2 regions of the Faecalibacterium sp. genome follow, and region 2 is predicted to be linked to the other one. Evidence: riboswitches for the same ligand, from Rfam matches in the RefSeq annotation. Region 2 holds a riboswitch; the other holds the start of a gene.
What was found. A riboswitch is a leader RNA that binds a small molecule or an ion and turns the genes downstream of it on or off. The one in region 2 is predicted to bind thiamine pyrophosphate.
Positions count from the first base shown of each region.

Region 1: linked by a shared signal. The riboswitch ahead of ACT8X9_RS02540 (Ykof family thiamine-binding protein) and the one ahead of thiT (energy-coupled thiamine transporter ThiT) in region 2 are both predicted to bind thiamine pyrophosphate.

Region 1 covers NZ_DAWCVJ010000007.1:45,119-48,513, forward strand. Annotated here, with positions in the region: gene ACT8X9_RS02530 (ABC transporter ATP-binding protein) at 1-719, opposite strand, end outside; gene ACT8X9_RS02535 (ECF transporter S component) at 723-1,322, opposite strand; gene ACT8X9_RS02540 (Ykof family thiamine-binding protein) at 1,324-1,968, opposite strand; TPP riboswitch at 2,063-2,161, opposite strand; gene ACT8X9_RS02545 (TraX family protein) at 2,292-3,062, opposite strand; gene ACT8X9_RS02550 (AAC(3) family N-acetyltransferase) at 3,099-3,395, opposite strand, start outside.
Region 2 covers NZ_DAWCVJ010000028.1:24,958-28,352, reverse strand. Annotated here, with positions in the region: gene ACT8X9_RS06445 (sigma-70 family RNA polymerase sigma factor) at 1-588, shown strand, start outside; gene sigG (RNA polymerase sporulation sigma factor SigG) at 701-1,468, shown strand; gene ACT8X9_RS06435 (sporulation transcriptional regulator SpoIIID) at 1,504-1,755, opposite strand; TPP riboswitch at 1,864-1,964, shown strand; gene thiT (energy-coupled thiamine transporter ThiT) at 2,050-2,622, shown strand; tRNA gene ACT8X9_RS06425 (tRNA-Ala) at 2,762-2,837, shown strand; gene ACT8X9_RS06420 (GDSL-type esterase/lipase family protein) at 3,034-3,395, opposite strand, start outside.

The sequences.
Region 1 (3,395 bases), on a different contig from region 2:
CGGTGCTCCGGCAGATTCTTGCAGTTGATGCTCCGGGCGGCCACTCTGCCGCCCTCTTCCAGCAGGATGATCTCATCCGCAGCCTCCAGCCAGAGGTCTGCCCTATGGTCAATGGCCAGAATGGTCCGGCCGGAGGCTTTCATTCTGAGCAGCATCTCCAGCAGCTGGATCGCCGCCTCGTGGTCCAGATTTGCAAAGCTTTCGTCCAGCAGGATGCAGCGGCTCTCCATGACATAGAGGCAGGAGAGGGCCGCTTTCTGTTTTTCGCCGCCGGACAGGGTCGAAAGGGGCTGATCCAGCAGCGGCACGATGCCAAGCTCTGCGGCGGCCTGTTCGATTCGTTCATCCATCTTCCCGGCAGGGATACAGATGTTTTCCAGACAGAAGCGCATCTCCTCCCGCAGGGTATTCATGCAGAACTGCAAGTCGGGATTCTGGAACAGCACCGTCAGGTAGGCGGCGCGCTTCTGGGGATCCAGTGTCTTTAGATCCTGCCCGTACAGCCGGATGATGCCGCTTTCCAAAAAGCCGCCGTTCTCAGGGTAGAGTCCTGCGGCCACCGCAGCCAGCGTGCTTTTTCCGCAGCCGCTGCCGCCCATCAGGACTGTAAGCGTCCCAGCCGGAATGGTCAGGCTGGTATGATCCAGAATGTTGCGCCTGCCTTTTTCCTGATAGCGGAACACGACATCTTCCAGCTCCAGCGCGAGATCAGCCGACATTCCTTAGTCCTCCAGATCCATGTCCTGCCCCTGTGCCACAGCATAGCCCTTCAGGACGCCTGCCTTGACGAGGCCATCGGCCAGCATCGGGGTGATGAAGCCATCAAAGACGATGGCGCTGATGATCCGCACCACCAGCATGATGGCCAGCACGGGAACCGCGATCTTGCTGTAGCCGCTGATGAACAGGTTGTAGATCAGGGTGAGGACAGAGCAGATGACTGCGCCTTGGATCATGGTCATCCGGTCAAACTTTTTGTAGCGTTTCAGCGCAATGATAAGCTCAAAGCCAAGGCCCTGTACCAGACCGGACAGGATGATGATGGGTCCGAAATAGTTGCCGTACAGGCACTCCAGCACAGCCGCCAGCAGCTCCGCGATGAGGCCGGTGCCGGGTTTGCGCATGACATAGATGCCGAATGCACCTGCCATGAAGTAGATGCCGTAGAACGGCTCATAGCCCAGAGAGGCCATGCCGAACGGGGTCAGCATCCCGTACAGGACGCCGCCGATGTAGGTGCAGCCAAGGTAGACCACGCCAAACAACACGGCGCTGATGGCGATCAACAGAACATCTTTCAGTTTCCAATTCTTCGTATTCATTTTAGTTTTCCTCCGTCGGGCTGTTGCAGTTCATGGTAAAGTGCAGGACATAGTGGTGGACTGCCGGGGCATTCTCCATCCGCTCACACACATGGGTCAGGTAGGTGAACACATCCTGCACGTCGCCGTCAATGCGGGTAGCGTAGTGAATGGTCTTGGGGTTCAGGCCCTCCTCCTGTGCCATATACCACACCTTGGCGATCTCGTCGATATACTGGGCATCGCCCAGCGGATACAGAGCCAGCTTGCAGTGGACCGGGAAGTGGATGTCCTTCACCAGCTCTGCATTGGGGGCTTCGCCCTCACGATTCAGCACCGTATCCCCGGACACGTCCCCCGGGCAGCCCTTGGAGAACTGTCCTTCCAGCGCCATGTGGACGCCGGGGCGGTAAGCGTTCAGGAACAGGGCCTGTACAGCGTCTGCCACATAGGGCAGCTTGCCGCGGTAGACCGTCGAAAGGGCATCCGTCTCGCTCCACACGGCGGAGGTGTCCGTCTTTTCCAGCGCGCCCAGAATGATCTCGATGTATTTATCCGACATCGGGTACAGGGTAAAGCGGCAGCCTGCAATGGGCAGTTCCGTGCCACGGCCTGCCCAGGGCAGGTCCGGACGGTTGCAGCCGGTACAGCAGTTTTCAGTTTTCATAGTCTTTCCTTCTTTTTTGTTTGTGCAAAATAAAAGGGATGCTTTTCGTCCGGAAAGCATCCCCCTTGCCAGCGAGTCCAACGGCCCACTGTATCAAGCAGCAGAAATGCATTTCCTACGCCGGTATTATCCGGATCAGGTGCAGGGAGTCGGGTGTGAACCCTCTCAGCATAAGGCCCCTCCAGCATTCTGATGATTCTCTTTTTATTGCCACTGCATAGCATACCGCAGCCGTGCAGAAATGTCAAATATTTGTTGCACTTTGATGAAGGGTGGCGGCTTCCACTGTGATCATGGAGACGTTCATGGGCTTCTGGCGATGTCTATCGGTTCACGAAATTCAGCGCCAGCACAAGCACCAGCATGTGCACAGGGTAAAAGGCATAGCAGGCATACTGGAATGGTTTGCTGTGGCAGCCCTGCCGCCCGCGATACAGCCAGATGGGCACCAGCGCCAGCAGCGCAAACCCCTGCTGGCAAAGCTCAAACTCCATGCCGAACAGCCGGATGGGGTACATCAACCCGCCCAGAAGCTCCACATTGATCCAGTACAGGGTCAACGCCTGTCCCAGCAGGCACCACCATTTCCGGCCCCGGAAGAGGTAGAAGGCGAACACCGTCAGCACGCCAGCGCCGTAGTAATCCGTCATACCCAGCGTTCCCAGCAGCGCTCCCGCTGCCACTACTACGGCACACACCGGCAGTGAGACCCAGAGCTTTTGCTTTTTGCGCACCGTTTCCATCAGATGCACACCCAAAAGCCCCAGCAGCAGCGTCCAGATCACGTTCTGGTGCACCGGGTAGAACCATGTCCCGCCATACATCAGGTCAAAGGGCACTTCCGAAAGCAGTGCAAACAGCAGCAGCCGCAGGGCATAACGCTTCAGGTTTCGGGTGTAAAAGTAGCCTTCTACCGCCATAAATGCAAAGATGGGAAACGCCAGCCGCCCGGCACAGGTCAGCCAGTCCTGCGCCGGCAGAAGGGTCGCCCAGAGGTGATCCATCAGCATCAATGCCATGGCAATGATATGAAGTGCTGCTGCGCTAAGCTCAAAGCGGCTGACAGCAGAAGGTCTGCGGCTGTATGTCTGCATTCTGTTCTCCTCTTTCTCTTGTCGGGATCCTGTCTCTTATCGTGTTTCCGTGCACAGCTCCTTCCAGCGCTGCGCCGGGATCACCGGCTCGGTGATAAACGCCTCCGGGGCAGGGGCAAGGACGTGCCGTGTCACTCGGAAAAGCTCGTTCGCGTCGCACAAGATGCACGCCGCGTCGCCAAATTTTGTGTTTTTCGCTGCGCCACAGTCCAGATACGCCTGCTCCAGCTTGACGAAATCCTCCGAGATGTGGGGCTGCTGCGCATTGTAGTGGCGGCGCATATAAACGGCGTGCTCTGCCCCGGCTTCATCCACCACAGTGAGCTGCAAGGG
Region 2 (3,395 bases):
GAGGAAAAAGCCCTTCTGGCCCGGATGGCCGACGGCGACCCCGCCGCCCGGGATGCGCTGATCACCCACAATCTGCGGCTGGTGGTCTACCTTGCCAAGAAGTATGAGGGCAGCGGCGTCCCCTCGGAGGATATGGTGTCCATCGGGACGATCGGCCTTATCAAGGCCGTGAACACCTTCACCCCGGAGCGGAGCATCAAGCTGGCCACCTACGCCAGCCGCTGCATCGGCAACGAAATCCTGATGTACCTGCGCAAAAGCTCCAACCGTCGGCAGGAGGCCAGCATCGACGAGCCGCTGAACATCGACGGCGACGGCAACGAGCTGCTGCTGTCGGACGTGCTGAGCAGCGAGGAAAATCAGGTGGGCCAGCGCCTTGAGCAGGACGCCGAGCGGGCCAGCCTCCGACGCTCGGTGGAGCAGCTCTCGCCCCGGGAGCGGCAGATCATGGAGCTGCGCTTTGGCCTGCTGGACGGCGTGGAGCGGACCCAGAAGGAGGTGGCCGATGCCATCGGCATCAGCCAGAGCTACATCTCCCGGCTGGAAAAGCGCATCATACGGCAGCTGAGGGAGCAATTAGGAGATTGAGAGGGCCTCTCCCTTTGGGACAGCCAAAAGGTGCCCCTGAATTTGGAATGAATGCCGCCCCGCCCCTGCGGCCATACTTCCGGTGAAACTAAGACACCGGAGGCTAGAGAGGATGTACAACAAGGTGGAACTGTGCGGTGTGAACACCGCCGAGCTGCCGATCCTGTCCGAGCAGGAGAAGCGCGACCTGCTCACCCGGGCGCGGGCAGGGGACAAGGCGGCTCGTCAAAGCATGATCGAGGGCAACCTGCGGCTGGTGCTCAGCGTCGTGCAGCGCTTTTCGCAGCGGGGCGAGAACATGGACGACCTCTTTCAGGTGGGGTGCATCGGCCTCATCAAGGCCATCGACAACTTCGACCCGGCCCAGCAGGTGCGGTTCTCCACCTACGGTGTGCCGATGATCATCGGCGAGATACGGCGATTCCTGCGGGACAACAACGCCCTGCGGGTGAGCCGCAGCCTCCGGGACACGGCCTACCGGGCCATGCAGTCCCGCGAGGAGCTGGAAAAGCAGCTGGGCCGTGAGCCGACCGTGGAGGAAATCGCCCAGAAGACCGGCCTGCCCCGCCGGGAGGTGTCGGCGGCGCTGGAATCGGTGGTGGAGCCGTTGAGCCTCGAGGAGCCGGTCTACGCCGACGGCGGGGATGCCGTCTACGTCATCGATCAGGTGCGCGACCCCGACGGCGAGGACAGCTGGATCAGCGGGCTGCAGTTCCGCCAGACTGTGGCGGGCCTCACCCCGCGGGAGAAGCGCATCATGGAGCTGCGGTATCTCAAGGGTAAGACGCAGATGGAGGTGGCGCAGGAGATCGGCATCAGTCAGGCGCAGGTGAGCCGTCTGGAAAAGGCGGCACTGGAGCAGTTCCATCAGCAGACATGACAAAAGCGGCGGTACACAGCGCACCGCCGCTCTTGTTATCGGGGCTTGTGGTACTTCTCCCGGGTGGCCGCGCCGCCCCGCAGGTGGCGCTCGGCTTTGTTCCGGGCCAACACCATCTGCACCTGCCGGAACAGCTCCGGCCCTACCGTCCGCAGCCGCACCGACACATCCTTGTGGACGGTGGATTTGCTGCATCCGAAGGCCCGCGCCGCCGCCCGCACGGTGGCTCCATGCTCCACGATGTACTCTCCCAGCAGCAGCGCCCGCTGTTCCGGATCACCTTTCATGACTGCTCCCTCCCGCCAAAATGTGCTTGTTCCAGAATATGTATCCGGCTGGCCCGATATGCTGCCGGGGGCTTGACTTTTGACGCAGAGCGGCTATACTGAAAGCGGACATGAAAACAGGGGCGCCGTGAGGCTGAGATCTGCTGTAGGCAGAGACCCTTGAACCTGATCCGGGTAATGCCGGCGTAGGTAGTTTGCGGAAAGGTCCCGATTTTCACAAACAGCCCGTGCGCCTGCCAGAAAAGCAGGCGCATTTTGTTTTTGTGTACTATTGTTATGAGAAGAGGAATCCTTATGTCGAAATCTTACTCCAAGACCCGGGTGCTGGTGGAGTGCGCGCTGATGATCGCCATCGGCACCGTGCTGTCCAACATCAAAATTTTCACCATGCCCAATGGCGGCAGCGTCACTCTGCTGAGTATGCTGCCCTTTGTGCTCGTCTCCTTCCGCCACGGCGTCAAGTGGGGGCTGTTCACCGGTCTGGTGAACGGCTGCCTGCAGATGCTTCTGGGCTTCTGGGCACCCCCGACGCCCACTTTCCTCTATTTCCTCGGCGAGATCCTGCTGGACTATCTGGTGGCGTTCATGGCTCTGGGCACGGCGGAGTTCTTTGCCCGCCCCTTCAAGAACCGGATGGTCGGCGTGGCCGTCGGTACGGCTGTTGCAGGCTTCCTGCGCTTTATGTGCAGCTTTTTGTCCGGCGTCCTCGTCTGGGGCAACCTGAATGAGGGCCTGAGCGCATGGACCTACAGCCTCGGATACAATGCCAGCTATATGCTGCCGGAGACTCTCCTGACCGTGGTGGGTGCTGTGCTGCTCATCAAGGCGGCTCCCCAGATCTTCGACCGCCAGTATGCTAAGGCCTGAATGATACCAGAATAAGAGTCCCGCCGGGGACTGAAAAGCCCCGGCGGGATTTTTTTGCACGATTTTGAAAAAAGATGTTGACAACTGCTCTTTTGACTGGTATAATAAACCACGTCGTCAGGGACGACACACCAGCTCTGGGGGATTAGCTCAGCTGGGAGAGCGCTTGCATGGCATGCAAGAGGTCAGCGGTTCGATCCCGCTATTCTCCACCAAAAAAGCACTGTACTTCGCAGGAAGTACGGTGCTTTTCTTTTTGCTGAGGCCGATGGGGGCTGCATTGCTTCGCCTGCACCGTTTTCGGCCCAGTGACACCCCCAAAAAAGAGATGCTGCCCCGGAGCAGACCGGGCAAAAGCAAAGCCTCGGAAAGCTCTGGGGGCAGCATCTCTCATTTATGTTTATGGTTCGGTCAGGTGTGGGTGCAGAGATACTCCACCCATGCGTCATACCCGGCGGGCAGCAGATGGTAGCCGTCCGGCTGGGCGTATTCGGCGATCAGGTCGCCATTCTCGTCGGCCAGCGCCTCCCAGAGGTTCAGGAAGGTGCAGCCCTTTTCCAGTGCGATGGCCGAGAGTGCGTCGTTGATCTCACACAGGCGCTGTTTGTAGAGGCCGGGGGACTTCTGGCTCACTTCGGGCCGGACGGGGGTGATGGACTGGACGTAGATCTTCGTGTTGGGCAGCGCCTGCGAGATCATGTCCAGCATCAGCCGGTAGTAGGTGAGGAAGCTGGAATAGTCGTTGTCGGCGGTGAGCACATTAGTGCCCAGCA